DNA from 4 places in the Oceanobacillus sp. FSL K6-2867 genome. Region 3 is predicted to be linked to each of the others. Evidence: riboswitches for the same ligand, from Rfam matches in the RefSeq annotation. Region 3 holds a riboswitch; each other region holds the start of a gene.

Region 1 (7,740 bases), 1.6 Mb from region 3:
CCAAACAATCCTATCATAATTGGAATGAAGGAAACCCCCTCATATAATCCGCTCAGTTCATAGGTAAACCGTGGTGTACTTGTAATTGGGTCAAGTCCAATGGTTGCAATGAATAAACCAATGAAACCACTAATAAGTCCTTTTGATATCGATTTACCAGAAACACTAATAATCATCGATAAGCCGAAAAATGCAAGAGCAAAATATTCAACAGCACCGAACCGGAGAGCAAAACTAGACAGCGGTTGAGCAAGAAGCATTAGAAAGATAACACTAATAATTCCACCTAATCCCGAATAGATAGCATTAATCCCTAAAGCAATACCGGCTTTACCTTGTTTGGTTAATGGATATCCTTCAAACGTGGTCACCATAGATGCCGGTGTTCCAGGGGTATTAACCAATATTGCAGGAATTCCCCCGGCAAAAATAGCAACACAGTAAATAGAAATCAGCATTGCTAACCCCTGTTCAGGAGGTAACCAAAATGTCAAAGGAGTAAGAATTGCGACACCCATGGTTGCACTTAATCCGGGAAGTGCTCCTATGAATAGTCCCACAACACCGCCTATAAGCATAAACAGCAGAGTACCTGGTGCGAATAACTGAGCAATAATTTCCATAAGAAACCACTCCCCTTTCTAAATCATAATATTAAAACCTTCTTTAAAGATGATGTACACAACCACACTCAATCCCACTGATGCTAATACGGAAGGGAAAAAAGGCAGCCTCAATATTAAACATAATAAGAACAACGAAATACTAGCATTAATGATAAATGGTACAACCCCTAATAAACTAATAAATAATATAACAACTGCAATAAAAATCACTAGTCTGATAGAATTTGGCCACATACTTTTCGGAACCATCGGGCTATTTTCTAGTCTAAAGCTTTTTACTAACTCGAACAGTTGTGTAATAATAATCAATGCTAATATAACTCGAGGGAAAAACGCTGGACCAATACCATCTTGAGCAAACATTGTTGTGAATTGATAAGTTTCTGAAAATAGAAATCCACAAATCCCGATAATAGCAATACTAAACATCAAATTTGCAGCTCTCATAACCTTTCCTCCCTTCAGACCAAGTAAGAGATTTAATTCTTATTCAAATTCGATTGTAGGAATTAACTCACTATAGAAATCATATTGATCTTTTGCAAATTCCTGGAACTCATCTCCTGGTTTATAGTCAGGGTTCATCCCTCTATCTTCTAATAGTTTTTGGAATGCATCACTATTATATGCTGTTTCAAAAGCAGCTTTTAATGCTTCTAATACATCCTCTGGAATTTCCTTTGGAGCAACAAAACCACCCCATCCTCCAAGGTTTATATCATACCCTAATTCCTGTAATGTAGGAGAATCGGGAGCATTTACATCACGTTCTTCACTCATAACAGCAAGCACTTTAAGATCCCCACTTTCAATACCAGAAATTGCTTCAGATGGACTAACTGTAACAGCATCAATATGACCACCCATTAAAGCGGTTACAGCTGGTGCAGCACCATCATATGGAACATGTCCAATTTCTATGTCCGCTTCTCCAGCAAATGCTGCAGCTGCAATATGCCAAATGGATCCAGTACCTGAGTTACCTATTTTGATTTCTCCAGGATTTTCTTTTGCATGTTCAACAAATTCTTCAACTGAATTATAAGGAGCATCTCCGCTAACAATAATTCCAGCAGGGATTGTCATTAATTGACCTAATGCTGCATAATCTTCAGGACTTATTTCTGCTAATCCCAGACTTTCCAACATTGCTAATTCAACTGGTACATAGCCGATTGTGTATCCATCTGGGTTGGCATCTTTAACGGAAAGTAAACCAGTTGCACCAGAGCCTCCAGTTTTATTTGTTATAACAACTGGTACACCAAGTTCCTTTTCCATTTCTGTTGCAATCGTACGAGAAACTAAGTCAGATGCTCCACCAGCAGCAAAAGGAACGACTACTTCAATTTGGTCTTCAGGAAAACTTGAACCTGTCTCTTGATCAGCAGAGCTTCCCGCTTTACTGTCTGAATTACCACAAGCAGCTAAGAAAAGAACTAAACTAGAAATTAAGAAGAACGAAATAAACTTTTTCATAGATATTTACCTCCAATTTAAGTAATTTTTCGACACGATTGACCTTCTACTAAAGTTGGTCTAATAACAATCTTTTTTTCAGGAAATCTTTTATCTAACATTAAGCGATTTTTTAACATAATAGATGCTTCAATTCCAATTCTACTTATATGTTGTGTCATTAAAGTTAGTTTGGGAACAAATAATTCCCACTGTTTCTGATCCCCAAATGCGATAATAGAGACTTCATTTGGAATATGAACACCATAATCTCTTAATGCTTTTAAAACTCCTATAGTCATAGTATTATTACAAGAATAGATTGCAGTAGGAGCATCTGGAAGCCGCATTAATTCCATTGTTGCTCTATATGCTAATTCTTCTTTAAAGTTCGTCTCCTTTATTAATGTTAGATCCGAATCTAAATTGAAATGTTTTATTGCATCCATGGCTCCTTGGTATCTATCTCGTCCAATTGAATTTCTTGTATGTCCATATATAATGCCTATACGTTTGTGCCCAAGTTCGGAAAGATATCTAACACTTTCAAACGATCCATAATAATTATCGTCTACAATTAAATCAGTCTCTACATTTTCAATTTCCCTATCAACAGAAATAACTGGAATATTTGATTTTTTTATACTTTGGAACACATCCTGATTTCCACCTGTAGGAATAACAACAATAGCAGCGACTTGCTGTTCTATAATAATTTGTAGGGCAGCATTCTCTGTTCCTTCTTCATCACTGTGACTTACAAGGATCATATGAAAACCCAAACCACGAATCGTTTTTTCAACTTCTTTTGCAATTGACATTAAATAAGGATTCGAAATATCGGATATGAGAACCGCAACCTTATTAGACTTCGAAGACTTTAAACTTCTTGCATTTGCATTTACTTTATATCCTAAGCGTTTTATAGATTCCACCACTTTAGCACGTGAGTCTTTTCCAATGTATCCTTTATTATTGATGACCTTTGACACGGTACTAATGGAAACTCCTGCATCTTTTGCAACATCTTTTATCGTAATTTTCTTCATTAACTTCCGCCTCCGTAACATCATTCTTCCATACAGAATAACGGAAAGGCTATCGGATTACCAAAGGAATGTTTAACTTCCACCCATCGAGTTTTTCAATCAGTTCTTTTTCCTCCTGACTGCCGATATCTAATTGAGGTGCTTTAACAGAACCTGCTTGGATTCCCCTATATTCAATAGCCTTTTTAAAATAAGACATATTAGAACCACCTTTTAATAATGTAATTAACTTGTCTGCATGTCTTTGTAATTCTCTTGCCCTATCTAATTCTTTATTTTGATAAGCTTTGTATATCTCAACAAATGGTTCTGGGAAAACACAGGAAACACCTGAAACCACACCATCACATCCCAGTGCCAACGCAGGTAAGAATAAGGAATCTGCACCGGTTAATGCGGAAAATCCATCATTTCCAACAGCTAAGTAATCTTTTAACATCACAAAATCAGGATAACTATATTTAATTCCTATTATATTTTCATATTTTTCTACTAATTTTTTTACAACTGGGATGGATAACTCATTTCCTGATAGCTGAGGAATACTATATAGATAAATAGGGAAATCACTTGGTAGTTTCTTTGAAACTGTTGCATAATATTCTTCAATTTCATAATCATTTGCGCTAAAGAATGCAGGTGTAACGACACCAATACCATCTGCTCCAGCTTCATATGCATGCTGGGCCAAATCAATTGTATCTCTTTGATTCATAGCACCAACATGGATAAAAACATTCACCCTATTATTCGCTGTTTGAATAACCGCTTCAGCAACCCTTTTCCTCTCAGATACCGAAAGCTTAAACATTTCTCCTGTTGTTCCTAATGGGTAAAGACAATCAACACCCTTATCAATTAAAAAATTCGTTAATTCCTTCGTGCCTTCTAGGTTGATTTCTCCATTTTCATACATCGGAGTTATCATTGCTGTAGTAACACCATACAGTTTTTTCATTTCGCCCCTCCTATACATAGTAAAACGTTTTATTATATATACTTAAATATCTTATATTTAACCCCTATAATCTATGTTAAATGCATGATAATATAGTAAAACGTTTTATCATATTATAATATGAATGCGTTTACTTTTCAATAGGAATTTTTAATTTTTATCAATAAATACGAAAAGAGTAAATTGTTCCATATTAAAGTTTTAGAAGCTCATTAACCAAAACAAAACTCCCCAAACAAACAGTTTCCCGAATAATAAAAAGCAAATAGGCCACAATAAACATGAAAATCAGAAAATGACCGTCATCACTAAAAGACATATGGAGGTGCAATACGGATGAAGCCATACCGTTGTCCAAATTGCAAAACAAATAAATCCCGCTTTAATCTCATTGAGCAAATCGCAATACCTGTTAAACTAGATGCAAAAACTGGAGAATTACTGGAAAGTTATACAGATGAGAATACAGAAATGTTCCATCAGATGTATAAGGGGCCAAAATACCGTATTCAATGTGGAATATGTGGTTTGATAGATAATGAAAATACATTTGAACAATTTGCTAAATATGAAGGTTTTTAAAATTAAGGATCCAAATGATTTCATTGTTATGAACTCTAATTTAAACTAACCTTTTAAGAAACCTAAACTTGTTAATTAATGATCGATTATAAATATGAATCCATTATGATTAAGAGTATAAATTGAATAAAAAAACAATCACGTTTTATAGCAAAAATCATAAAATTATGTTAACCAGCCCTATTCCCTTGACATAAATTTCTTAAGATTATAACATTGAATATAACTTAATTATATGCACTAGGGGTGTTATTTAACTGAGATGAGTATTACTCAAACCCTTTGAACCTGAACTAGTTGAAACTAGCGTAGGAAAGTGTAAACTCTAAATACATACTTAAAGAACGTTTATGCCTTATTTTTAATATGTAGTTATTTGTTTTTACGCAGCTTTCCTATGGGATGGTTGCGTATTTTTATTTTATCTATCATTTTATTAATAGGAGTTGTTAGGATGACTAGAACAGTATTAGTAACAGGAAGCAGCAGAGGGTTAGGGGCAACTATTGTAAAGACATTGGCACAGCAAGGATTTCAAGTGGTTATCAACTACTATCAAAGCAAAGAAGCTGCTGAGAAGCTCGTTTCTGAGATTGGTGAAGAGAATGCTATTGCAATTCAGGCTGATGTAACAAATCGTAAAGAAGTAGATGAATTGATAAAAAAAGCAACGGAATATTTTGGCCAAATAGATGTTGTCGTCAATAATGCATTGGTAGATTTCAAGTTTGATCCAACCAAACAAAAATCCTTCACAGAACTTACATGGGATGATTATCAAAAACAACTAGATGGTACGTTAAAAGCAGCTTTTAATGTAATTCAAAGCGTCATCCCCCAATTTATTGAACGGCAAAATGGAAGTATTATAAGCATCGGTACAAATTTATATCAAAATCCTGTTGTACCCTATCACGAATATACAACAGCTAAAGCTGGGTTAATAGGTTTTACACGGAATATCGCTTCCGAATTAGGTGTATATGGTATAAAAGCGAATGTAGTTTCAGGTGGATTATTAAAAACAACTAACGCGAGTGCCGTTACAACACCAGAAGTATTCGATTTAATTGCTCAATCAACGCCATTGAAGAAAGTGACTACACCTCAAGATGTAGCCAATATGGTCGCTTATTTATCTTCGGAAAATGCAGACGGTATTACAGGTCAAAATTTCACAATAGACGGCGGTTTGACAATGAACTAATAGCTTAAAATACGATAGCTGATCCTTCAAAAACGGAATATACAAGACAGTTAATAATGATGTATGTTGAGGTGCAAATAAAATGACAAAAACGAAAGAAAGACAACTGCATTTAGGTATTTTGCTGTATGGTTGTGGACACCATCAAGCTGCTTGGTTAATGCCTGACTCAAGCGTTGAACATATTGGGGATATTTCTTATTATCAATCTTTAGCACAAGTAGCGGAAAAAGGTTATTTTGACGCAGTATTTTTTGCTGATAATCAATCATTTCCAGCTAAAAATGCCAGTGATATGCCAGCATTTTGGTTTGATCCAGTAGTCAATTTAACAGCTATTTCGCAAGTGACAAATCATGTTGGATTAGTTGCAACAATTTCAAGCACTTTTTCTAATCCTTTCACAGCTTCACGACAGCTCTTAAGTTTAGACCATATTACAAAAGGGCGAGTTGGCTGGAATCTCGTTACCTCCATGACTGATTTTGAGGCGATGAATCATAGTATGGAAGAACTGCCACCTCGTGACAAACGTTATGAAAAGGCAGATGAATTCGCTGCTTTAATGAACAAGTTATTTCTTTCATGGGACAATAATGCGTTTCTGCATCATCGAGAAGAAAGGAAATTGATAAATCCATCAAACATTCAGCCTTTTCATCACGATGGTACGTATTTTAAAGTGCATGGCCCATCCACCACACCCAAAAGTCCGCAAGGCAAACCAGTATCCATGCAAGCGGGAGCATCTAAACAAGGCATTGCATTAGCCGCAAAATATGCCGATGCAGTCTATTCCGTGTCGTGGAACTTAAAGCAAGCAAAAAGTTTTCGTAAAAAATTAGATGAACAAGTTAAACAAAGCGAAGACAGCAATAGACATATTAAAGTATTCCCTGGCCTAGTCACTTATGTAGGGCATACGCGTGAGGAAGCTTTAGGCAAAAAAGCAGCATTAGATGAGCAATTACCTATCGAAACTGCTTTAAAACAGTTGAGTTTCTTTATTCAGCAGGACTGTTCAAATTGGGAAATTGATAAAGCAGTACCTCCATTACCTCCAGTAGAAGAATTTACTGGTCCAGTTGGACGTTACGAAACAATACTGGAAATTATTCATGATACACAACCTACAGTAAAAGAATTACTAGGTTATCTTAGTGCAGGCGGTGGACATCATACATTGATAGGTACACCCGAAGACATTGTGGATCAGATGGAGGTCTGGTTTGAAGCTGGTGTTGCTGACGGATTTAATCTTATGCCTCCTACATTACCAGGCAGTTTAGAAGACTTTGTGGAACTGATTGTTCCTGAAATGCAAAGAAGAGGTCTCTTCAGAAAGAATTATGAAGGTCACACCTTCCGTGAACATTTAGGATTAACAAAATAATTAAATTGGACTTACGTTATTATACTTTGCATCTTCACCATTATGTTTGTATAGTTTATTAGCAAAGGGAATTTCATAGGCAGATCAACCTTTCTCAATGATCTTTTCAATTGCACGATTGAGATTTCAGATGAGAGTGGAAATAACAGTGTTCATTACCAAGGGAAAGAACGATTGCGTAACAATAAACCGTTGCAGCTGGTACATTTGTGAAAAAAGAGCGCTAACAAGACAATTCCTTTTGGAGGTAATAAGAATTGAAACGACAAACAAAAATTCATATTATCGGATGGATACTAGCTCTCATTCTAGGGTTCCTTAAATGGCAGTATCCAGCAGAAACTTCTCTTATAACTTCTGGACTCGGAGGACTGATCACTTTTCTATTGGTTGGAGTGTTAATCTTTTATCCTTTAAAAAATTAATCTAAAAGCGTTAATAAACCGACTTGAATTAATCAAGATTAA
Region 2 (7,740 bases), 510 kb from region 3:
CACGCTTATCTCCAGGTGGAATATAAAGCCGTAAGCCGACAGGAAGTGTCATCTCAGGTGATATATTATTAATTGATGCCAGTTCTTGATAGCTCATCCCAAATCGATTTGCAATGGAATAGAGGCTATCTCCTGACTGAACAAAGTAAAACTGACCAATGATTGGGATAACAAGCGCTTGCCCGATGACGAGATCATCAGGAGCGTCCAGCTCATTGGCATTCGTAATGGCGACAGCAGTTGTATTGTATGTATTAGCGATTGAAGCCAGCGTATCTCCTTCTGCTACAACATGAATTTGCAAGAAAACTTCCTCCTTCAAAACAATTTCTCATTTCAACTTATGTGAAGGAGGACGTCGATATGACTTAAAGTGGGTCGATATTCGCTTTCATCACAGAACGGATCAAATATAATGCGTAGTCATTATTCTCCTTTGTTTCGGATGCCATACAATTTGCTGGAACATGCATCCCAAGCTGGTACATATATGCATCCTTTGCAGTAAAAAGAATGCAAATATCTCCCGCAATTCCGGCCATTAAAAGGTGACTTCGATTTAAATCTGTAAGCAAGGATTGGAGGGGGGTCTGGAAAAAGGCAGAATGCTGTGGTTTAATCAGGAAGTAATCATCTTCCTCGGGAGCGAGTGCCTCGATAATACCCCTGCTCCGATCATTCTTACAGTTTTCGATAATTTTATGAAAGTCTGCTTGCCATAAACCGTAATGATCATTAACATAAATAGTAGGCAGGCCATTTTCTTTAGCAAATTTCTTCAGCTTAATGAGGTTTGGCAGAATTGCCTTCGTATTTCGATATAAATCATCACCGCCATCAAAGTCAAAATCGTTGATAATATCGATAAATAATACGGCAGTGTTATTAAGTGATGTATCCATTTATAGGTCTCCTTATATTCGGTATAGACTACTTAATAGTATTTCCCCGTTTCGGATTGTTTCAAACTTTAAAACAAGGCGTTGTGATAATATGAATGATGTAAAATTTATGGAAGCGGCAATTGAAGAGGCAAAAAAAGCATCTGTATTAAATGAGGTTCCAATTGGTGCGGTTATTGTATATAACGATGAAATTATTGCAAGAGGTCATAACTTGCGGGAAACCTCACAAACGACATTATCCCACGCTGAACTCGTTATTATACAGGAAGCAAATGGAAAAATAGGCAGCTGGCGACTGGAGGATTGCACCCTTTACGTTACATTAGAGCCATGCCCGATGTGTGCAGGCGCTATTGTCCAGTCACGAATTAAGCGTGTTGTGTACGGAGCAGCAGATCCCAAGGCTGGCTGTGCAGGTACATTAATGAATTTATTGAATGAACCCCGTTTTAATCATCAGGTTGAATTAACGTCAGGTGTTTTACAAACAGAGTGTGCTGCATTGCTTAAAGATTTCTTTCGTGCACTTCGCAAAAGGAAAAAATAGTCGGTAACCTTGGTGTTGCATTTTGTCGTTTTAGTCGTTATAATGGTAACTACCGTGCTAAGCGGGGAGGTAGCGGTGCCCTGTACTCGCAATCCGCTATAGCGAGGCTGAATTCCCACTCTAGGTGTGGCGATTTTATGGTCTGCCTTAAGGGATTGGTGTTGACGTCCGGGTCCTACGCAACAGGAACCCACGAACCCTGTCAGGTCCGGAAGGAAGCAGCAGTAAGTGGAACCTTCTGTGTGCCGTGGGGAAGCCTAGGCCGAGCCATGAACTTAAGTAACGCATAGGGTCGTCACATCGAAAGTGGGTGCACGGCTACATAATTCAATCAAACACCCTTCAAACGTTTTGAAGGGTGTTTTTTAATGCGATGAAACACATTTCATGTAAATAGTTTTACTTTTATGAAAAAATGAAATAAGATAGAATCAGAATAAATAAAAATCCACTAGGGGTGCCATTTGGCTGAGATAAGATACATTTCTTTATCCCTTTGAACCTGAACTGGTTAGTACCAGCGTAGGGAAGTGGAGCTGGTGACTTATACATATTCTGTAGCTGTATATAAAACCACTCCATTTCGGGGTGGTTTTTTAGTGTTCATACAAAGGTAAATACAGGGAGGAGTAATTATTATGCGTTTTTCAGAATCATTGCGAGAGGCAACAAAACAGAGTTGGGAACTAAGTCTAAATCATCCATTCGTACAAGGGATTGTACGTGGCGATTTGCCATTGGAAATATTCAAAAATTATATTTTGCAGGATATTTATTATCTGAAGCATTACGGTAAGGTGCACGCATTTGCCGCTGCACATTCAGATGACTTTCATGTTGCTGCCAAACTGGCTGAAAAAGCAAAGAAGACAGCTGAAGCAGAATTAACCGTGCATAAGGAGCATGCAGAAATTTTACAGATTACAGATGCGGAAATAGAGAATTTTAAGCCTGCACCGACTGCATATGCGTATACATCGCATTTATACCGAGCATCACTGTCTGGAAGCCTGTCTCAAATTATAGCTGCAATGCTGCCATGTTACTGGTTATATGCAGATATTGGCTTTACTTATAAGGAAGCAAAACCGAAAGAGGAAATTTACCAAAATTGGCTAAACACATATGCGAGTGAGTGGTTCCAGGAATCCACACAAGAGATGATTGACCTGCTTGATGAATTAGCAGAAAAAGCAAGCGAAACAGAAAAACGGAAAATCAAAAAGCAATTTATTATTGCGAAAGAATATGAGCTCGCATTCTGGGAGATGTCCTATACGTTTGAAACATGGCTTTCGGAAAAGCAAGAGACTCGGCGTCTGTTTAAATAAAAAATCAGGGTGGTATATAAAATCCACCCTGATTTTTTATTCCGCAAAACTTTCTAATCAACCTACTTATAAACGAAATGTGACAGTAATACCAGATGACTTTTTAAAAAAATATATTTCGTCTGCTTATGGTTCACATTCACCCCTAAAATCGGGTATAATTAGAAATAGATCATAGAGGGGAATCTGTATTATGAGCTATCAAGCTTTATATCGCGTTTGGCGTCCAAGAACCTTTGAGGACGTCGTAGGACAAACACATATTACAAGAACACTGCAGAATGCGATTGTACAAGATAAATTTTCGCATGCCTATTTATTCTCTGGACCAAGAGGGACAGGGAAGACAAGTGCTGCCAAAATTTTTGCCCAGACAATCAACTGTGAGCATGCACCAGTCAAGGAACCATGTAATGAATGTGATGCATGTCGTGGTATTTTGGATGGATCGATTTCAGACGTTATTGAGATTGATGCAGCATCCAACACGAGTGTTGATGATATTCGTGAGATCCGTGACAAAGTGAAGTATGCCTCAAGTGCAGTACCATATAAAGTGTACATCATTGATGAGGTGCATATGATTTCCATTAATGCATTCAACGCATTACTGAAAACATTGGAAGAACCACCAAAGCATGTTGTCTTTATTTTGGCAACAACCGAGCCACATAAAATTCCATTAACGATCATTTCGAGATGTCAGCGATTCGACTTCAAACCAATATCCAATAAGGCAATTGTAGATCGTATGCAAACGATTATGGAGGCAGAGAACATTTCTGTTTCTGAAGAGGCTTTGGAGACTGTTGCATTAGCAGCAGAAGGTGGAATGCGTGATGCATTGAGTATTCTTGATCAAGCAATCTCCTATAGTGAGAATCAAGTAGAGCTTGATGATGTTTTGGCTGTTACAGGTGGGGTTTCCCAGAAAGTGCTCACTGATATTGTGAAATCCATGCACGAAAAAGATGTAGAACAGGCATTACAGCTGCTGAATGATTTGATCCAGCGTGGAAAAGATCCTGGACGATTTGTATACGATCTTATTTATTTTATGCGCGACTTATTACTGTTCAAAAGTGCTCCAACCTTGGAAGGTTTATTGGAGCGTGCCAGAGTAGATGACAACTTTCTAGCACTTTCTGATTCTGTATCAGCTGGTTGGATTCAGGATGCTATCATCCAACTGAATCAATGTCAGCAGGAAATCAAATGGACGAATAGTCCAAAGGTTTTCATCGAAATTGCGATACTGACAATTACCAACCGTTATCATGTTCAAGAATCTACTGGAGCTGATGTTGATTCGGAAGCAGTATCAAAATTAATGAACAAAATGACGCAATTGGAAAAAGAGCTTACAACCTTGAAACAGCAGCCAGCCCAGATGAATCAAGCTCCTGCTGCATCGGAAAAGAGAAGGCAGCCTGCGAGAGGATCAAAAAACAGCTATAAAATACCGTTTGAGCGGATTCGTGATGTGCTGGGCAAAGCAGAAAAGCCTGCATTAAAACAAGTCCAATCACAATGGGCCAACTTTTTAAGTAAGCTGAAGCAGATGAATGCACCTGCACATGCAACAATACAGGATAGTAAACCTGCAGCAGCATCAGCAGATTCACTTGTTGTCGCATTTAAATATGAAATCCACTGCTCCTTATTTTTAGATAATCGGGAGACAGTTGAATCCGTACTTGCAAGTGTGCTGGATAAGCAATTAACGATTATCCCGATTCCAGATAACGATTGGACACAGCTGCGTACGGAATATATAAGCAAACAAGATAAGCCAAAGGATGAGGAACAAGGAGATCCATTAGTGGATGAAGCAAGGAAACTCTTCGGAGATGACTTGCTGGAAATACACGATTAGAAGCAAAAAGCGGAAGCCCCGGTTAGCGACGTATGGTGAGGGAAGTCTTGCTGGTAGCTGGAGCTGGATGTGATTAGGAAAAATAATTTATTTATAATTTAAAGGAGGTATTTTCCATGAAGGGAAATATGAACAATATGATGAAGCAAATGCAAAAAATGCAAAAGAAAATGATGCAGGCTCAGGATGAACTGCATGAGATGTCCTTCGAAGCATCAGCTGGCGGCGGAATGGTTACCATTACTGCAAACGGAAAAAAGGAAATCACTGATATTGCAATTAAAGAAGAAGTTGTAGATCCAGATGATATCGAAATGCTTCAGGATCTTATCATTGCTGCAACAAATGATGTATTGAAGCAAATTGATGATAAGACGAATCAGCAAATGGGGCAATTTACTAAGGGCTTAAATATGCCTGGAATGTTTTAATTAAAGGAAAAAAGCGGCAGGGAGTGCGACCACTCATGCCAAGTATAAGCACCCGGTTTGAAGCGGGTGCTTATGTTTTCATGTAGGAGGCAACCTTGATGTATTATCCAGAACCAATATCGAAGTTAATTGACAGTTTTACAAAATTGCCCGGCATTGGCCCCAAAACAGCTGTCCGTCTGGCATTTTTTGTATTGAATATGAAAGATGATGATGTGCTGAACTTTGCAAATGCATTAGTGAATGCAAAAAGAGAACTGTCTCATTGCAGTATTTGTGGACACATTACCGATCAGGACCCGTGTGCGATATGCTCCGATACGTCACGGGATAATTCAGTTATTTGTGTTGTCCAAGATCCAAAGGATGTCATTGCAATGGAGAAAATGAAGGAATTTCACGGAAAGTACCATGTTCTTCATGGTGCAATTTCACCAATGGATGGAATTGGACCAGAAGATATAAACGTCCCTGATTTAATCAATCGACTAAAGGATGAGGAAGTAAAAGAAATTATCCTGGCAACGAACCCTAACATCGAAGGGGAAGCAACCGCAATGTATATTTCGCGCCTTGTTAAACCATCGGGTATCCGCACGACTCGAATTGCACACGGTTTACCGGTTGGCGGCGATTTGGAATATGCAGATGAAGTAACACTATCAAAAGCATTAGAGGGCAGAAGAGATTTGTAGAAGTTAGGTGAAGTGCATGGGGAAAAAGCGAAAAAGAAAAGATGTCGACAATGAGCTGCTTGATACAATTCTTCGGGTGGAACAGGATTGGAAGGATATTCAGTCCATTGTACAGCAAAGCATGGAGCCATCCCTCAATGGAATGCAGCAGGAAGCAATTGCACGGGCGAAGTATTTATTTCTGTTGCGTGAAGCAAGACTTCGCAATGTCAGTGCAGTGCGAGTATACTAGATTTATAGATTAAAGGAGACAAGGTTTTGCGAGTTTTGACGGCCTTGTCTTTTTTATATCATTTTTTCCCGGCTTCTTTGGTTCTTTTTTACGAAATACCAGCATAAATTTACTAAAAAAGAGGTCGAGGAAGAGGGTTGATTTCAATTGAGTTCTGCAATCGTTATTTCGGTCATTGTTGGACTGATTATCATTTTATTATTCGTTGGGGCTCCTGTTAAACCAATGAAATTTATTGGACAGGCTACGGTAAAGCTTGGAATCGGAATTCTGTTTTTATTTTTCTTTAATGTATTCGGAGGGATGGTTGGGCTGCACATTCCAATTAATTTATTTACAGCTGTCGTATCTGGCTTTTTAGGGCTATTTGGATTAGCATCTTTGGTGGCAATTCATTTGTTTATTGTTTAGTTTGTTTTTATCCTAAACATAAAAGTTTCAAAGTTTCCCCGTATAGTTTTCGTTAGATTGGGAGATACTAGTTTCTAACGGAGGTGGGGAAGGTGGAACAAGCAAATTCACTAAGACTTTCACATTGCGGCATCTGTGAGGAACAAAAGGAAAAGGGAATTCATTTATACACGATGTTCATTTGTACGGAATGCGAGTATAATATGATCCACACGGAGCCGAGGGAAGAAAAGTATAACTATTATTTACGAAAATTAAAGAATATCAGTCAACCAAAATTATATTCATAGCTATTCAGGGAGTCTTTGCTTGCAAAGGCTTCTTTTGTTTGTTCGGGAATGATAAAATTGCTATGCGATATTTTGAATGATAACGAAAGAGTACTATAAGACTAGAAAGGCAGAGAAATTTTTAGCATTGATACATAATCCGACAACGAAGCTATAATTCCCGTTTTGTGATTACTATTATAGAAATTAAGAGGAGGGACAATGATGAAACAGAATCATAAGCGAATTCCGATTTTTGACAAATTACAGCAATTTACATACACAAACCCGATATCCTTCCATGTCCCTGGTCATAAAAATGGTGAAATTTTCCCTGGACAGGCAAGGACTTATTTTGATTCGATCTTAAAATTAGATATGACAGAGCTGCACGGTTTAGACGACCTACATGCGCCCACGGAAGTGATTGCAGAAGCGGAGGAATTAGCTGCGGATTTTTTTGACTCCGACCATACGTTTTTTCTTGTTGGCGGAAGTACAGCAGGTAATTTAGCAATGGTGTTGGCAGCCTGTTCACCAGGGGAAAAAATTATTGTTCAACGTAATTGCCATAAATCCGTTATGAATGGATTGGAATTAAGTGGTGCAAAGCCAGTATTTATTGCGCCAGAATATGATGAAGCAGTCGATCGCTATACAAGTCCAAGTTATTCCATATTAAAAGAAGCTCTGCAAAAGCATTCAGACGCAAAGGCAATTGTGCTTACCTATCCTGATTATTTTGGCAGAACATACCCAATTAAAGCTATGATAGATTTGGCCCATTCATATAACATTCCAGTTTTTGTCGATGAAGCACATGGAGTTCACTTTACTTTAGGAAAGCCCTTTCCAGCTTCAGCATTAAGTTTAGGGGCAGATGCTGTTGTGCAATCGGCTCATAAGATGGCGCCTGCCATGACAATGGCTTCTTATTTACATTTAAAATCCAAGTTTATATCTAAAGAACGTATTGCGCACTATTTACAAATCATTCAGTCAAGCAGTCCTTCGTATCCACTTATGGCTTCGTTGGATATAGC
Region 3 (7,740 bases):
GCTTGTTGACCTAAGCAGAAATGATCTTGGCCGCGTTTGTGAAATCGGCAGCATCACGATTCCGACCTACATGAAAATCGAGAAATATCAGCACGTGATGCATATCGTCTCTGAAGTTAAAGGAAAATTAAAGAAGCATTTAACTGGAATTGATGCTCTTATTTCCTGCCTGCCTGCTGGCACAGTCTCCGGAGCCCCTAAAATAAGGGCGATGCAAATTATAAACGACCTTGAGGATAAAAAACGCGGCGCATATGGTGGCGGAATTGGTTACATAAACTTTAACCATGACTTGAATATTGCCCTTACAATTCGATCGCTTATTCTTAAAAATAAGAAAGCATATTTACAAGCAGGTGCAGGTATTGTGTACGATTCGATACCGGAAAATGAATATCAGGAAACATTAAATAAAGCAAGATCACTAATGGAGGTGCAGAAAGTTGATTCTTTTAATTGATAACTATGATTCATTCACATATAACCTATATCAATATTTTTCGGAATTAGACCTTGAAATCCAGGTTATTCGCAATGATAAAATTCCCATTGCCGAAATTGAAACGCTGGAACCGGAAGCGATTATTATTTCTCCTGGACCTGGTTTACCAGACAAAGCAGGTATTTGTATTGATCTCATAAAACACTTTTACAAATCTACTCCAATATTAGGAGTATGTCTCGGCCATCAAGTTATTGGAGAAGCATTAGGAGCAAAAGTCGTTCCTGCAAAGCAAATTATGCATGGCAAAACCTCTCTCGTGGCTCATCAGAATGCTGGGGCTTTCAAAGGTTTGCAAAACCCAATTGAAGTCATGCGCTACCACTCCTATGTAGTTGATCGTGACTCACTTCCGCAAGAACTTGAGGTTGTAGCCCATGCACTTGAGGATGGAGAGATTATGGGACTCAAGCACCGAGAATTTCCACTTTACGGCCTGCAGTTCCACCCAGAATCGATCGGTACACTATCAGGAAAAACAATGATTCAAAACTTTATGAAAGAAATCAGAAAGGAGTATTTAACAAATGAAACCGTATCTTAAAAAATTGATGAATCGTGAACATTTAACAGCAGAAGAAATGAAGGATGCTGCAAATTACTGCTTTACAACCGATGTGACTGAATCCGAAATTGCTGGATTTCTAACTGCGTTACAGATTAAAGGAGAAACCGCAGATGAAATTGCTGGACTTGTTGAAGTAATCCGGGAGAAGTCCTCCTTCCAAACGAGTCCAATCCAAGATGCAATGGATAACTGTGGTACCGGTGGAGATGGGTCCAACAGTTTTAATATTAGTACCACCTCTGCATTTGTTATCGCAGGGGCTGGCGTTACAGTTGCAAAGCATGGAAACCGAAGCATCTCCAGCAAAACTGGAAGTGCCGACGTCCTGGAACATCTAGGTGTCTCCCTTTCATTTTCCAACGACCATGTCAGTGAAATGCTTGCAGAAAATAAAATTGCATTTCTATTCGCTCCACATGTTCATGAAGCACTTCGCCCTTTTTCAGTCGTTCGGAAGCATTTGGGACTGCCAACAATATTCAATGCAATTGGCCCACTGACAAATCCAATTGAGCTTGATACCCAGCTGATCGGTGTATACCGTAAAGATTTACTGCCCATTATCGCTGAAGCTGCAAAGAAATTAGGCAGACGTCGAGCTGTTGTCGTTAACGGTGCTGGTTCAATGGATGAAGCTTCCCTGGCTGGAGACAATCACTTGATTATCCTCGAGAATGGGAAACTCTCTGAAACAACCATCCATCCAGAAGAGGTTGGCTTATCCGTTTATCCAAATAAAAGTATCCGCGGTGGGAACGCGAAGGAAAATGCAGAAATCCTCAAATCTGTTTTAAACGGGACCCCCGGGCCATACTTGGATACAGTTTTATTAAATGCAGGACTTGGCTTATTTACAAATGGCAAAGCAAACAGTCCTCAGGATGGAATTGAATTAGCACGAGAAAGCATCCAATCAGGTGCAGCCTTAGAACGTTTACAGCATTTAGTAGCATACAGCAAAAAAATTCCAAGTGGGGTGTATTAAATGACTTTCTTAGCAAAAATTTTAACCGAAAAAGCAAAAGAAGTTGCAGAATTGAAAACAAAAACAATTGAGCAAAGGAATCATTCTCCAGTTCCTACTTTCAAAAGCAGGGTAAAAGGTGCAGCACATATGAATATTATTGCTGAAATTAAACGATCCTCCCCATCAAAAGGAGCGATTCATATGTCGGTGGATCCCGTTACACAAGCGAAGCAATATGAACAGTCCGGTGCCGCTGCTATTTCTGTACTGACAGACGAACCTTTTTTCAATGGCTCAATGGACGATTTACGAGCTGTTCGAGAAGCTGTAGCTATTCCAATTCTATGTAAAGACTTTATCATTGATCCGGTTCAAATTGATTATGCGAAAGCTGCCGGGGCAAACATTATTTTGCTTATTATTGCCGCCTTATCCAAAGAACAATTTACTGAGTTATACAACTATGCAACGAGCCATAATCTAGAAGTACTCTGCGAGGTTCATAATGAAGAAGAATTAGAGCGGGCATTGAAAGTAGATCCAGAAATTATCGGCATTAATAATCGGAATTTGAAAACATTTGAAGTCAACCTTGAGACAACCGATAAGCTTGCAAAGCTGATAACAAAACAAGAAACGATTCTGATTAGTGAAAGTGGAATGAAGACAAATGAGGATGTATTGCGGGCTGCTGATGCAGGAGCAAATGTCGTCCTTGTCGGCGAAACACTGATGCGATCAGACAATGTAGATGAGACATTCAAACAGCTGCAAATTCCCCTGCCAGTAAGAGGAGTGAACTAAATGATCGTCAAAATATGCGGCATTACTACAAAGGAGGCAGCTGCTGCTGCAGTAAAATCTGGAGCTGATTATATCGGTTTTGTTTTTGCCAGGAGTTCGAGGCAAATCTCTCCCGAGGAAGCTGCGATTATTGCAAACTCTATCCCTTCTTCCATTAAAAAAGTTGGTGTTTTCGTCAATGAAGCTGCCGAAACGATGAAGGAGATTGCCCAGATGGTCGGCTTAAATACGATTCAATTGCATGGAGATGAGCCTCCCGCGATCGCTCAGCAACTGCCATATGAAATTATTAAAGCATTTCCTGTTAACAAAAATACACTAACTTCCATTCGTACTTATCCTTGCGACTATTATTTGCTTGATAGTCTCGTAGATTCCCGAAGAGGCGGAAGCGGAATTGCCTTCGATTGGAGTCTAGCTGATCAGCTATCCATCAATCGTGAAAAAATCATGCTGGCAGGCGGGCTTACTCCGGACAATGTGGCCAAAGCGATCAGCACCGTACGCCCTGCTGCCGTTGATGTTTCCAGCGGTGTGGAAACAAATAAAGAGAAGGACCTAAATAAAATAGAAAAATTTATAAAAAATGCAAAAACAAAAGAAAGGGTGTCATAAATGTCAATCTATACCATGCCAAACGAGGCTGGAAAGTATGGCCAATTCGGAGGAAAGTTTGTTCCAGAGCTATTAATGCCAGCAGTCATCGAATTAGAAGAAGCCTATGAAAAGGCAATGAAGGATCCTGAATTCATCCAGGAGCTAAACTACTATTTAAAGCAATATGTCGGGCGGGAAACACCATTATATTATGCAGAGAAACTCACCAAAGCACTTGGTGGTGCTAATATTTATTTGAAACGAGAGGACTTAAACCATACAGGTGCACATAAAATTAACAATACGATTGGGCAGGCATTGCTAACTTTAAGAATGGGCAAGAAAAAGGTTGTTGCTGAAACAGGAGCGGGCCAGCACGGTGTCGCAACAGCAACCGTTTGTGCATTACTTGGGCTAGAATGTATTGTCTTTATGGGTGAAGAAGATATCCGTCGTCAAAAGCTCAATGTGTTTCGTATGGAATTGTTAGGTGCTGAAGTGCGTGGAGTTTCTCAAGGCAGTGGAACTTTGAAGGATGCTGTTAATGAGGCATTGCGTTACTGGGTTAATCATGTCGATGATACCCACTATATTATCGGATCTGTTGTTGGTCCGCACCCATTTCCGAAGATCGTTCGTGATCTTCAATCTATTATCGGGAAAGAAACAAAAAAACAAATCCTCGATCAAACTGGTAAACTGCCAGATGCAATCATCGCCTGTGTCGGTGGCGGCAGTAATGCAATGGGGATGTTCTATCCATTTATTGAGGATACAGATGTAAAAATATTCGGTGTAGAAGCTGGAGGCGCTGGTCTTGAAACAAATCAGCATGCCGCAACTCTAACTGGCGGCGAAGTCGGTGTGTTGCATGGTACTTTAACTTACTTACTCCAAGATAAAGAAGGATTAATCGAGGAAGCCTTCTCTATCTCTGCCGGACTTGACTATCCTGGTGTTGGGCCTGAGCATAGTCACTTGCATGAAATAAATCGGGTGAATTACACATCCATTACAGATGATGAAGCACTTGAAGCTTTCCAGTTTTTATCCAAAACAGAAGGAATTATTCCTGCACTAGAAAGCGCACATGCAATTGCATATGCAATGAAGCTTGCGAAAGAAATGCCACAAGAAGACAATATCGTCGTTTGCTTATCAGGACGTGGAGATAAAGACGTCGAACAGGTAAAAAACAGGATTGGAGGGAACATGTAATGGGTAAAGCAAAGTTAGAACGTATACTGGAGGACAGAATAAATGCGAATGAGAAAATCTTCGTTCCTTATATGATGGCTGGGGACGGCGGACTCAATCACTTAGAAGAAACAATACACTTCCTACAAGATTGTGGGGCTGCAGCAATTGAAGTTGGTATCCCCTTCTCCGATCCTGTTGCAGATGGACCAATTATTCAAGAGGCTGGTATCCGTGCATTACAGGATGGAACAACTCTAGCAACAGTTATAAAAAAACTAGCAGCCTTTAAGGATAATCGTTCAATTCCTATTGTTATCATGACTTATTTAAACCCAATTCTAGCATACGGGGTTGACCAATTTGCCAAGGATTGCTTTGAAGCCGGGGTTGATGGCGTCATTATACCTGATATACCGATGGAAGAAGAAGAGATTGTAGCTGGTGCTTTATATGATCAGAGCATTGCTTTTATTCGCCTTGCAGCAATGACAAGTTCAGAAGAACGCTTAATAGAATTAGCAAAACGTTCAGAAGGGTTTCTCTATGCGGTTGCTGTTAAAGGGACAACAGGAGAGCGTGAATCACACGATATGAAAGTGCATGATTATTTGAAACTTCTTAAGAAGAATAGTTCTATCCCTGTTCTTGCAGGGTTCGGTGTCTCAAATTCCGAGCAGGCACAGGAGCTTTCAGAAGCATGTGATGGTGTCATCGTTGGAAGTAAAATTGTTCAGCTGCTGCATGAGGGAAAACGAAAAAACATCCAGCAGCTAATAAAAGGAAGCATTCAAACAAACATGCATAAAGTTCGGTAAAACACACATATCAGGTTAGTTTGTACGTGAATACGAACTAGTATAAAAATTCTTAACGCTAATTGTTGTATTTATCTTTACAATTATTACAATAAGCAGTAAGCTTAGCATGTAATTCGAATAAATAAATACGCACTAGGGGAGCTGCTTGGCTGAGAAAGACGTTCCGCGCCTGACCCTTTGAACCCGAACTAGGTAATACTAGCGTGGGGAATGTGCAGTCGAAAATGGATCTAATATGTTATCGATGGATAAATTTATTAAAGACTGCATTCTATTTGATGCAGTCTTTTTTAAATAAAGAATCGTAAGCGCTCACTGCAGCATTGACGCTTTATATCTCAGCATCTAGCAGCTCTCAAAAAGGTATTCTTTTCATCGGAGGTGTCTACATTGAAGAAACATTGGGCTTTTATTAATACCGGCTTTCAGGATGCTTCGTGGAATATGGCATTTGATGAGTGCTTAATCAACTGGCATCATGAAGGTAAAATCCCACCAACATTACGATTTTATGGCTGGAAAGCACCTAGTTTATCTGTCGGCTACTTTCAAAAGGTTGACAAAAAGATTGATTTCGATGCAATAGAACGGCATAAATGCCAATTTGTCAGACGATTAACCGGTGGCAGTGCAGTGCTTCATGACGATGAATTAACGTACAGCCTTGTTATTTCAGAGAATGACCCAGATATTCCTGTGTCCGTTCAAGAAGCATACCACGTACTATCCAAAGGGGTATTTGAAGGTTATCACAACTTAGGCATCCCCGCTGAGTACGCAATTCCAGACAGGGAAAAGGCCAGAGGCAGAACAGCAATATGTTTTGAAAAACCTGCATTCTACGAAATGGTTGTAGAAGGGAAAAAGCTTTCTGGAAATGCTCAAACAAGAAAAAAAGGCGTACTTATGCAGCATGGCTCAATTCCAATGAGCATGGATACAGAGATGCTCTTTGATTTATTCTTATTTTCCTCCGAACGTTTACGAGAACGGAGTCGAGACGCTTTTTTCAAAAAAGCCGTCACAATTAATCAATTGACAAATCGAAAGTATCATTATGACATGTTAACGGAAGCATTTAAAGCGGGTTTCAAGAAAGGTTTAAATCTTGAGCTCCATCCTTTGCAATTAACAGAAACCCAATGGCAAGAAGTACAGCAATTAGCACAATCAAAATATGAATCGAAAGCATGGAATCTAACTCAAAATAAGGAGCGTGCTAGCATTGGCTAAACAGGCAGAACATATTCGTAAACCAGAATGGCTTAAAACCAAAATCAACACAAATGAATCCTATAAAAAACTAAAGCACTTAATGCGTGATCAACGACTGAATACAGTATGCGAAGAAGCAAAATGTCCCAATATTTATGAATGCTGGAGCGAACGAAAAACAGCCACGTTTATGATTTTAGGCGATACATGTACTCGGGGCTGCCGTTTTTGTGCAGTGAAAACAGGTCTTCCAAGCGGGCTTGACCTGGGTGAACCAAAGCGAGTTGCTGACTCTGTTTCCATTATGGGGCTAAAACATGTTGTTGTGACAGCGGTTGCGCGTGATGACCTGGAAGATGGAGGAGCAGCTGTTTTTGCCAATACTGTCCGGGCAATTCGTCATCAGAACCCAGGCTGTACGATAGAAGTTCTGCCATCTGATATGAAAGGTGATTATGAAAGCTTACATACGCTGATGGATAGCGAACCAGATATTTTCAATCATAATATTGAAACCGTTAGACGATTAACAAAACGCGTTCGAGCCATCGCAAGATACGACCGGTCCTTACAGCTGCTTCAACGTGTGAAAGAAATTGCACCAGCTATTCCTACAAAATCCAGTATTATGGTCGGACTGGGAGAAACAAAAGAGGAACTCATCGAGGCAATGGATGATTTGCGTGCCCATAATGTGGATATCGTTACAATTGGACAATATTTACAACCAACGAAAAAGCACTTAAACGTTGAAAAGTATTACCATCCAGATGAATTTGAAGAATTGAAACAAATCGCTCTCGAGAAAGGCTTCTCACATTGTGAGTCTGGTCCATTGGTACGCTCTTCTTACCATGCTGATGAACAAGTAAGCCAATCTTCAGCACAAAGACGAATTAAATATATGAAAGGCTATGAGTCACAAGAGAATAAACAAGTTGATTTTCACTTTTAAACTTTTAAATACATGTTATTTAAAAAATCCCTCCTAATAATTCGTTAGGGGGGATTTATCGACACATTCACTCTCAATCCGACAGCCTTCCCACAAATTATACCTTCTAACATA
Region 4 (7,740 bases), 2.1 Mb from region 3:
AACGGACAATGCTAACGTGCCAAAATCATGCACCCCTGCTGCAAATACAGTACCTAAGATTACCCATAAAAAAGCAGGCAACCAACCCCAATACAAAGCAATTGCAGGTCCTACAATTGGTGCAGCTCCAGCTACAGAGGTAAAATGATGTCCCCATAAGATAAACTTATTTGTTGGCACAAAATCGACACCATCTTTATACCGATGCGCTGGCGTTACATAGTTGGGATCCAGCCTAAAAATCTTTTCAGCAACAAATTTTGAATAATAGCGATAACCCAAAGCAAAAATGACTATACCAATAAGAGCAACTAGGATCGCATTCAAGTTACTTCTCCCCCCTCTTTTATTTGTTCTTACCCAGTACATGCTATGTATTTAAAATAAGTTATATTCATATCAAAATAATGCTGCACACAAAAAAAGAAAAGACCCTAATTGTCTTTTCTTTTAAATATCAATAAAGCTTGCCCTGCCTATACAGTATCGTCGATAATTTCATCACAGCATGACGATAGCAATGTTGCCTTAAAGTAAACTGATCCGAAAAATAGTTCGGATAAACGACTTGAAAGGTCACTGTCATTTTTTCATATAACTTAGTGTAAACCTCTTTCTCCGAATAAAATTGGGTTTCTCGGCCTTGCAGCCATTCAAAATAGGATACAATGGCCCCGCCTGCATTTGCTAAAATATCTGGTATAATAATAACTCCCTTGTTGTTCAGATAGCCGTCTGCTGCATTGTTGATTGGTGCATTTGCGGCCTCAACGATTATTTTAGCTTGTATCTGCTCCATATTTCCTTCGTGAATCTGGTCTGCTAAAGCCGCCAGAAAAAGCACATCTACGTCTAGTGTTAATAATTCATCACGGGAAAGAATATTAGCATTTATGCCTGCTGATTCTAATTCAGCAGTTGTTTTCGGCAAGTCTCCTTGGTTCTTCGTCGTGTATTTAATAAGTGTTGGAATATCAAGACCATCATTATTGAAGAGTGCCACATTGTGATCGCTTACAGATATGACTTTATTATTCAATAATTTGCATTGATGGGCTTCCAGTGCTGCAACAGATCCTACATTACCAAAACCTTGGATTGCTGCTCGCAATCGTTTATCTTTATGAAGCAGTAGATTCTTAGCAGCTGTGTTTTCCCGTTCTGTCAGCCATGCCTCCTTTTCTTCTAAGAAATCATGCAATAAATAACGGAATGAGTAGTAGACACCTTTTCCTGTTGCCTCTTTGCGTCCTAACGATCCACCATTGACAACACTTTTCCCCGTAAAACTGCCACGATAGCTTCCTCCAGGATGGATACTTTTGTATTCTCCCATCATCCAATCCATTTCACGTTCACTTGTCCCTACGTCCGGTGCCGGTATGTCTTTGTCTGGTCCTATAATATCGCTGAAATACTGAACGTATTTTCGTGATATTAGATTTAGCTCTCTTGGATGGTATTTTCTAGGATCAATTACGACACCACCTTTTCCTCCACCAAAAGGCACTTCATGCAGCGCATTCTTGAGTGTCATTAAAGTAGCAAGATTAACCACTTCATCCTCATGAACCGATTCATGAAATCGAATTCCGCCTTTATATGGTCCGAGAATATTATTATGCTGTACCCGAAAAGCAGGGATTCGAACTACCTCTTCATTTTCAAGTGTAACCCGAAGAAAGGATTTTGCAATATGGTTCGGAGTCGATAAAATTGATTTTAGCGCTCGGAAAACCTTTTCCCTGTCCTGATCTTGAATATCATTTAGAAACTCGGTTTCATCAGACAAGATATCCAAAGAGTTCCCAATCATTTCAACTGTATTAATTGGCATGACGATACCTCCTTCCTTTTTGTTTAATTTCCCCAATTTTTCTCTAGTGTAACAAATGATTGCTTCCTCCTCTACCAATAATATCCTTTTAAATTAAAATCACCTACAGCAAAAAAATTGCAAAAACGGTAGCGATCATTAAACCGCAGATTACGGGAATAAAGTTTTTCCTTACAAGTTCCATCACAGATACGCCGCAAAATCCCGCAATTGCAATTAAAGAAGACCATGCAACAATTGTTCCGCCCCCAGTCCAAATAGCCCCCATTTGACCGATTGCTGCAAGAGTCGATGCATCGATTGCATTGTTTTGTAAAGAAGCTGCCAATGCCCCAGTTAGTGGTAAACCAGAGAACCCTGAACCATCAAGACCTGTAATAATACCAATTATTAAAAGACTGAAAGCTGCAAGAAACGCACTTTGCGGGAGGTAATCTTGTACAGACTGGACAAGGTCAAATAATAGTGCTGGCGCATTCTCTTCAACTCCCAGGATACTTCCTGAGAATTCTGGGCTTCCCAGAAAGAAAAAGCCTGCAATTGGAATGACTGGACCCATTGCTTTAAACGCAAATACAAATCCATCTGTAATATGGTTACTGATGTAATCCAGTGCATGTTGTCTCCCATACGCAAATGTAATAGCCAACAATAAAACTGCAGCTACTCCCCCTATAAATGCAGCACCATCGCCACCTTCTAAACCACTCATTCTTCCAGAAAGAAGCTTTTCGTAAATCATGAAGCCTACAACACCTAATAATGTCAGCGGGACAATTACAGCAAAAGTTTTACTCCAAAATGTAACGTGTTTTGTTTTTGCCTTGTGATTAGACGTGGCAGTAGACTGTAATCCTTTTAAGTCTTTTTCAATTCGCGCATCGCCTTTTTTTCGGATACCTCTTCTTAACAATATATATGCAAGCAGAATGGCTACACTACCAGAAACAAGCGATAGAATCATCGCTTTATCAGCAACTTCATTAATATCGACACCAGCGGATGCTGCAGATAATCCCGGTGCTACTTGCACAATATAATCCGAGGAGAGTGCCATTCCTTGACCTGCAAGAGCTATCGCAACGGCGGATGTCATCGCCGGCAAGCCAGAACGAACAGCTGCTGGAACTAGCAATGCACAGATCAATGGAACTGCAGGGGTCGGCCAAAAGAACAACGAAATAACATAAGTGACACCTACGAGAACAAAAAAAGAAACATGACCATTTACCATCATTTTCTCAAACGGTTCAACCATCCTTCTGTCAGCTTCTAAATCTCGAAGTGCATGCAATAACGCAAGCATAAAGGTAATAATCAGAAAGATATTGAATAGTTCTTGTGCGGCTACTAAATTAGCTCTGAAAATTGTCGTCAGCCCATCCACAACACTGCCCGTGTAAAAACAGCCAATAATAAAGGTTCCTAATAGCGTAGGAAATACAACACCTTTTCTAAAAACCATTGTTAAAATAACAATGAGTGTAAATAAGCCATAAAGCAAATGGGAAAATGTTAAAACCATACGTATTCCTCCCTTTTGGATGTGCTATAGCCTATGCGTAAAAATTTCTGTATGCGACAATTTCGAGCACTGGATGTTTTATTATTTAAAGAACGGGAACATAAATAATAACTTTTTAAGGAGGTATGCAAACATGAAACCATATGTAAGAGAATATGTAGATGAAACCCAAATTAAACTTGATATTAACAAATTAAAGGCAAGAGGTATAACGAAAGAGGATATTTATATCCTTACACACGACGATGAAAGAACTGGTCGAATAGCTGACGGAGCTGACGCAAATACCATTGGAATGAAAGAAATGGATTTTTCAAGTGCTGTTGGAAATATGTTTAACAGTCAAGGTGATGAATTACGAAACAAGCTAAAAGAAATTGGTGTTTCTTCTGTAGAGGCAGAAAATTATGAAGAGGACTTAGATGACGGCAAAATTCTTCTTATCGTTACTAACCATGATTTGGTTGATCAAATGCTCGCTTAAAAAAGCCGAAACCTAATCTCCCTTAAAGACTTAGGCAAGAACTCCGGGCGGGATTATACCGCCCTTTCTTCTTTAGCCTGAAAGGGAGGTCTTTTAATGAAAAGGATGCTTATTATTTACAACTCCTTCTTATCTAATTTAGCAGCACAAGGATTACAAAATAGTTTTCCCCCTTTGTGTACACCATCAAAGAATCCATCTTTACAATAGACTTCCTCTTTGCATTTCACACATGTACCGATTAATTCACGCATTTCATCACCTCCTATATAAAAAATAACCCCTTCTAGAGGTTATTCTTCTGTGAGCGAATGTATAATATTTTATGCAGCGTTCATTAATGTTCGTGGCTGCTTATGGAACAAGAAAAATACAATTACAGAACTGAGAATAAATGAAGGAACCATGTATGATGCATTATAAATTAATGAATACAGCCAAGCTGGCTGGCCTTCAACTGCTGAGCCGAAGAAAACAATTCCCGCCACATAATGAGCTATGAAACGCAAGCCAGAGCCAACGAAAACACCAAAGGTGATATAGCTCAAATATGTTTTCGTTTCACCAGATTTAACCGCTCCCTGAATTTTCTTAGCAAAAACACCAGCAAAGCCGAGTACTGTAAATGCAATTGCATAATCAATAAATCCTTGCAGCGGTACTAAAACATAAGCCGTTCCAGTTGCCACTTGCAAAACTCCCCAAAGAAACCCAGAAAGCAGACCACCTTTAATCCCCCAGCGGAAGGCAACAATAAAAATGGGAATCATTGCAAATGAAACCGATCCGCCTTGCGCCCAAATTTTAAAAGATATTGGAAGAATGTCTAAAAGAAGTGCTAATGCAGTAAAAATCGCTACCTCTACTAAAAATAACGTACGTTTTGTATTCAATGTTAAAAACTCTCCCTTACTTTTTTAGACGCAAAAAAGTAATGCCAAGGGAAGCTTTCTGATGGTGACTGCAATAAGCAGTCTGCTTCGCTCACATTACTTTCTTTATTCCATCAAAAAGACTACCATCCCTACGTTAGAATTAACTAACAGGTTCAAAGGGTCTGAACTTAATTGTTCACTCTCAGCCAAAACGACTCCCCCTGTAGGCTTTTTCTATTTACTTTTTTGTCATCTGTATTGTACCTTATTTATTAGAATTTAACAAATAAATTATAGTATATTATAAGCTGAGAAATTCTTCTACATCTTCTACACATAATCCAATTGCATTCTCCCAAAAATCCGGCTTAGTCAAGTCAACATTCAGGTGTTTCTGTGCAAGCTCTTCTACTGTCATTCTGCCGGTATCTCTTAATAATGCAATATAATCTTCCTCAAAGCTGCCGCCCTTTTCCTTTGCATATGCATAAATACCCAGGCTGAATAAATAGCCGAATGTATATGGAAAATTATAGAACGGAACACCAGTTATATGAAAATGCAGCTTAGAGGACCAAAAGCTTGGATCATATTCTTCTAAACTATTACAATAAGCTTCCTTCTGTGCTTCAATCATTAATTCATTTAAGTGATGTGCGGACACCATTCCTTGTTTACGCGCTTCATAAAATCGTGTTTCAAATAAAAACCGAGCGTGTATATTCATAAAAAAGGCAACGCTACGCTGAATTTTATCCTCCAGCAGAGAGCGCTTTTCCTCCTTGCTTTGTGCACTTTTTACAGATGCATCTGCTACAATCATCTCCGCAAAGGTCGAAGCGGTCTCTGCCACGTTCATTGCGTAGCGTTGGTTTAAGCCGTTGACATCGTTCATCACATGCTGATGATAGGCGTGACCTAATTCATGGGCTAGTGTAGAAATATTTGAAGATGTACCAGAATATGTCATAAAAATACGTGTCTGCTCACTATCTGGGAAGCTCGTGCAAAATCCTCCAGGACGCTTACCCTGCCGATCTTCAGCTTCTATCCATCGTTTTTCAAATGCCATTTTTGCAAAATCTGCCATCTTTGGGCTGAACTTTTGAAATTGATCGACAATATAATTTGCACCTTCTGTATAGCTTGATGTTTTTACAGTTTTACTTAGCGGAGCACTAATATCGTAAATGCTTAATTTCTCTAAGCCAAGCAAATCTGCTTTTTTATTTAAATACGTTACAAAATGCTTTTTATTATTAATAATAGCAGTCCACATTGCATCCAGTGTTTCTTTTTTCATCCGGTTTATTGCTAATGGTTCCTTTAAAACATGTCTCCATCCACGGTGTTTATAAGTTTCCAAGCGGAAGCCGGCTAAATGATTTAAAGTTTGGCTAAATAAAGCTGCTTGTTCTTCCCAGGCATCACCCAGCCGCTTAAAAACATGTTTTCGCATTTCGCGGTCAGGATTCGTAAGTAAATTGGAAGCTTGACCCACAGAGTAATGTTTGTGTTCCCCATTCTCTTCAATCTTCACTGTCATATTACCTACGACCGCTCCGTACATTTGATTCCAGGCATGATAGCCATCTACTGCTAAATCGTTAATCAGTACCTCTTGCTCCTCAGACAGGTTTTCTTTTGCTGCTGCTCTATTTTCATTTAAGACGAAAGCAATATCCACCAATTCAGGCAACTGCAATAATGTTTTCCAATCTGAATCTGGAATAGCAATTAATTTTTGATCAAATTTCGTTGTAATAATTCCCATTTTTGCAGAAAGAGCACTTCGCTGGCCGACTAATATGTCCGCTTTTTCATCTTTTACGTTTTGTGCACTGAGACAGCTTACAAAAGCAGAAGCCTCACGCAGTTTTTTGCTTGTCTTTTCTAATTTATGTACGATTTGCAGGAATTCGGATATATATCCTGATTCTTGTGGAATAAATTGTTCCACTCTTTCTGAAAGATCTGCCAATGCTTCCTTTATATGATTAACATAAGCTTGAAATTGCTCTGATTCGCTTCCTCCCGGAAATAGCGTATCCAAATCCCATCTTGGATTTAAAGTCAATTGCATAATATCTCCCCTTGTTTGATAAATTATCTTTTACCTATCTTCCTATTATAACGAAATTTCTGATGATAATCACGAAATTGGGTAATTTTAGATGCACGTATTGAAACAAAGATATGAAACGATCCTTTAAATGCGTTTCAGCAGCTTCACATCCGGGAAGATTATTTATAGGAAATGTAAATTTAGTTTTAATTAATTTATTTTTAATTAAATGCAGTTGACAATAGCTTATTATGATTATATACTAAGTAACAGAAAGTAATTATAATAAATGGAGGTAATCAGACATGACAAAAACAGTTTGGACGGTTGACCAAGTCCACAGTGAAATTGGTTTTTCTGTAAAGCATATGATGATTTCTAAAGCGAAAGGAACATTTGATAAATTTGATGCAGTAATTGAAGCTGATGTTGAGGACTTGACAGATGCAAAGATTGAAATGACAATTGATGTAAATAGTATCAATACACGAAATGAAGACCGTGATAATCATTTACGTTCAGCAGACTTCTTTGATGCTGAGAATCATCCCAATATGACTTTTGTTGCGACAGATATTAAGAAGACTTCCTCTAATCAATATGATGTAGTTGGTGATCTAACAATTCGCGGAACGACAAAACCTGCTACACTTGACGTAACATTTGAAGGACAAAGTAAAGACCCAATGGGTGGAGCAACTGTAGCTGGATTCAGTGGCACAACAACAATTAACCGAAAAGAATTCGGTCTTACTTGGAATGCAGCAGTTGAAACTGGTGGCGTACTAGTTGGGGAAGATGTTAAAATTAACTTCGAGCTTGAACTTCACAAACAAGGTTAATTTAAAAGCACAAGTAACGTATTCGTTATTTGTGCTTTTTTCAATTTATTGCTTAATAATACCCTCTAACGGTAAAATGTATTATTCTGCATCTCCATTAAAATATTCCACC

Evidence for each region. A riboswitch is a leader RNA that binds a small molecule or an ion and turns the genes downstream of it on or off. The one in region 3 is predicted to bind thiamine pyrophosphate.
Region 1: it holds a riboswitch for thiamine pyrophosphate, as region 3 does, so the genes downstream of both, NSQ77_RS15120 (3-oxoacyl-ACP reductase) here and NSQ77_RS07555 (lipoate--protein ligase family protein) in region 3, are expected to answer to the same signal.
Region 2: it holds a riboswitch for thiamine pyrophosphate, as region 3 does, so the genes downstream of both, tenA (thiaminase II) here and NSQ77_RS07555 (lipoate--protein ligase family protein) in region 3, are expected to answer to the same signal.
Region 4: it holds a riboswitch for thiamine pyrophosphate, as region 3 does, so the genes downstream of both, thiT (energy-coupled thiamine transporter ThiT) here and NSQ77_RS07555 (lipoate--protein ligase family protein) in region 3, are expected to answer to the same signal.

The regions. Positions count from the first base shown of each region.
Region 1 covers NZ_CP150144.1:3,114,508-3,122,247, reverse strand. Annotated here, with positions in the region: gene NSQ77_RS15150 (tripartite tricarboxylate transporter permease) at 1-623, opposite strand, end outside; gene NSQ77_RS15145 (tripartite tricarboxylate transporter TctB family protein) at 642-1,073, opposite strand; gene NSQ77_RS15140 (tripartite tricarboxylate transporter substrate-binding protein) at 1,113-2,105, opposite strand; gene NSQ77_RS15135 (LacI family DNA-binding transcriptional regulator) at 2,123-3,133, opposite strand; gene NSQ77_RS15130 (dihydrodipicolinate synthase family protein) at 3,183-4,091, opposite strand; gene NSQ77_RS15125 (DNA alkylation repair protein) at 4,428-4,673, shown strand; TPP riboswitch at 4,906-5,005, shown strand; gene NSQ77_RS15120 (3-oxoacyl-ACP reductase) at 5,128-5,880, shown strand; gene NSQ77_RS15115 (LLM class flavin-dependent oxidoreductase) at 5,963-7,273, shown strand; gene NSQ77_RS15110 (hypothetical protein) at 7,531-7,698, shown strand.
Region 2 covers NZ_CP150144.1:2,041,538-2,049,277, reverse strand. Annotated here, with positions in the region: gene NSQ77_RS10215 (glycoside hydrolase family 18 protein) at 1-304, opposite strand, end outside; gene NSQ77_RS10210 (isochorismatase family cysteine hydrolase) at 369-902, opposite strand; gene tadA (tRNA adenosine(34) deaminase TadA) at 994-1,452, shown strand; RNA gene ffs (signal recognition particle sRNA large type) at 1,505-1,770, shown strand; TPP riboswitch at 1,896-1,998, shown strand; gene tenA (thiaminase II) at 2,091-2,783, shown strand; gene dnaX (DNA polymerase III subunit gamma/tau) at 2,977-4,659, shown strand; gene NSQ77_RS10185 (YbaB/EbfC family nucleoid-associated protein) at 4,776-5,090, shown strand; gene recR (recombination mediator RecR) at 5,189-5,785, shown strand; gene NSQ77_RS10175 (YaaL family protein) at 5,802-6,017, shown strand; gene NSQ77_RS10170 (pro-sigmaK processing inhibitor BofA family protein) at 6,165-6,428, shown strand; gene NSQ77_RS10165 (sigma factor G inhibitor Gin) at 6,521-6,718, shown strand; gene NSQ77_RS10160 (aminotransferase class I/II-fold pyridoxal phosphate-dependent enzyme) at 6,923-7,740, shown strand, end outside.
Region 3 covers NZ_CP150144.1:1,528,340-1,536,079, forward strand. Annotated here, with positions in the region: gene trpE (anthranilate synthase component I) at 1-460, shown strand, start outside; gene NSQ77_RS07525 (aminodeoxychorismate/anthranilate synthase component II) at 444-1,046, shown strand; gene trpD (anthranilate phosphoribosyltransferase) at 1,030-2,055, shown strand; gene trpC (indole-3-glycerol phosphate synthase TrpC) at 2,056-2,841, shown strand; gene NSQ77_RS07540 (phosphoribosylanthranilate isomerase) at 2,842-3,456, shown strand; gene trpB (tryptophan synthase subunit beta) at 3,457-4,656, shown strand; gene trpA (tryptophan synthase subunit alpha) at 4,656-5,453, shown strand; TPP riboswitch at 5,581-5,684, shown strand; gene NSQ77_RS07555 (lipoate--protein ligase family protein) at 5,901-6,689, shown strand; gene lipA (lipoyl synthase) at 6,682-7,626, shown strand.
Region 4 covers NZ_CP150144.1:3,797,768-3,805,507, reverse strand. Annotated here, with positions in the region: gene NSQ77_RS18335 (carbon starvation protein A) at 1-327, opposite strand, end outside; gene NSQ77_RS18330 (Glu/Leu/Phe/Val dehydrogenase) at 458-1,837, opposite strand; gene NSQ77_RS18325 (hypothetical protein) at 1,941-3,362, opposite strand; gene NSQ77_RS18320 (general stress protein) at 3,496-3,846, shown strand; gene NSQ77_RS18315 (hypothetical protein) at 3,963-4,100, opposite strand; gene thiT (energy-coupled thiamine transporter ThiT) at 4,170-4,739, opposite strand; TPP riboswitch at 4,850-4,953, opposite strand; gene NSQ77_RS18305 (M3 family oligoendopeptidase) at 5,023-6,804, opposite strand; gene NSQ77_RS18300 (YceI family protein) at 7,092-7,628, shown strand; gene NSQ77_RS18295 (VanW family protein) at 7,710-7,740, opposite strand, start outside.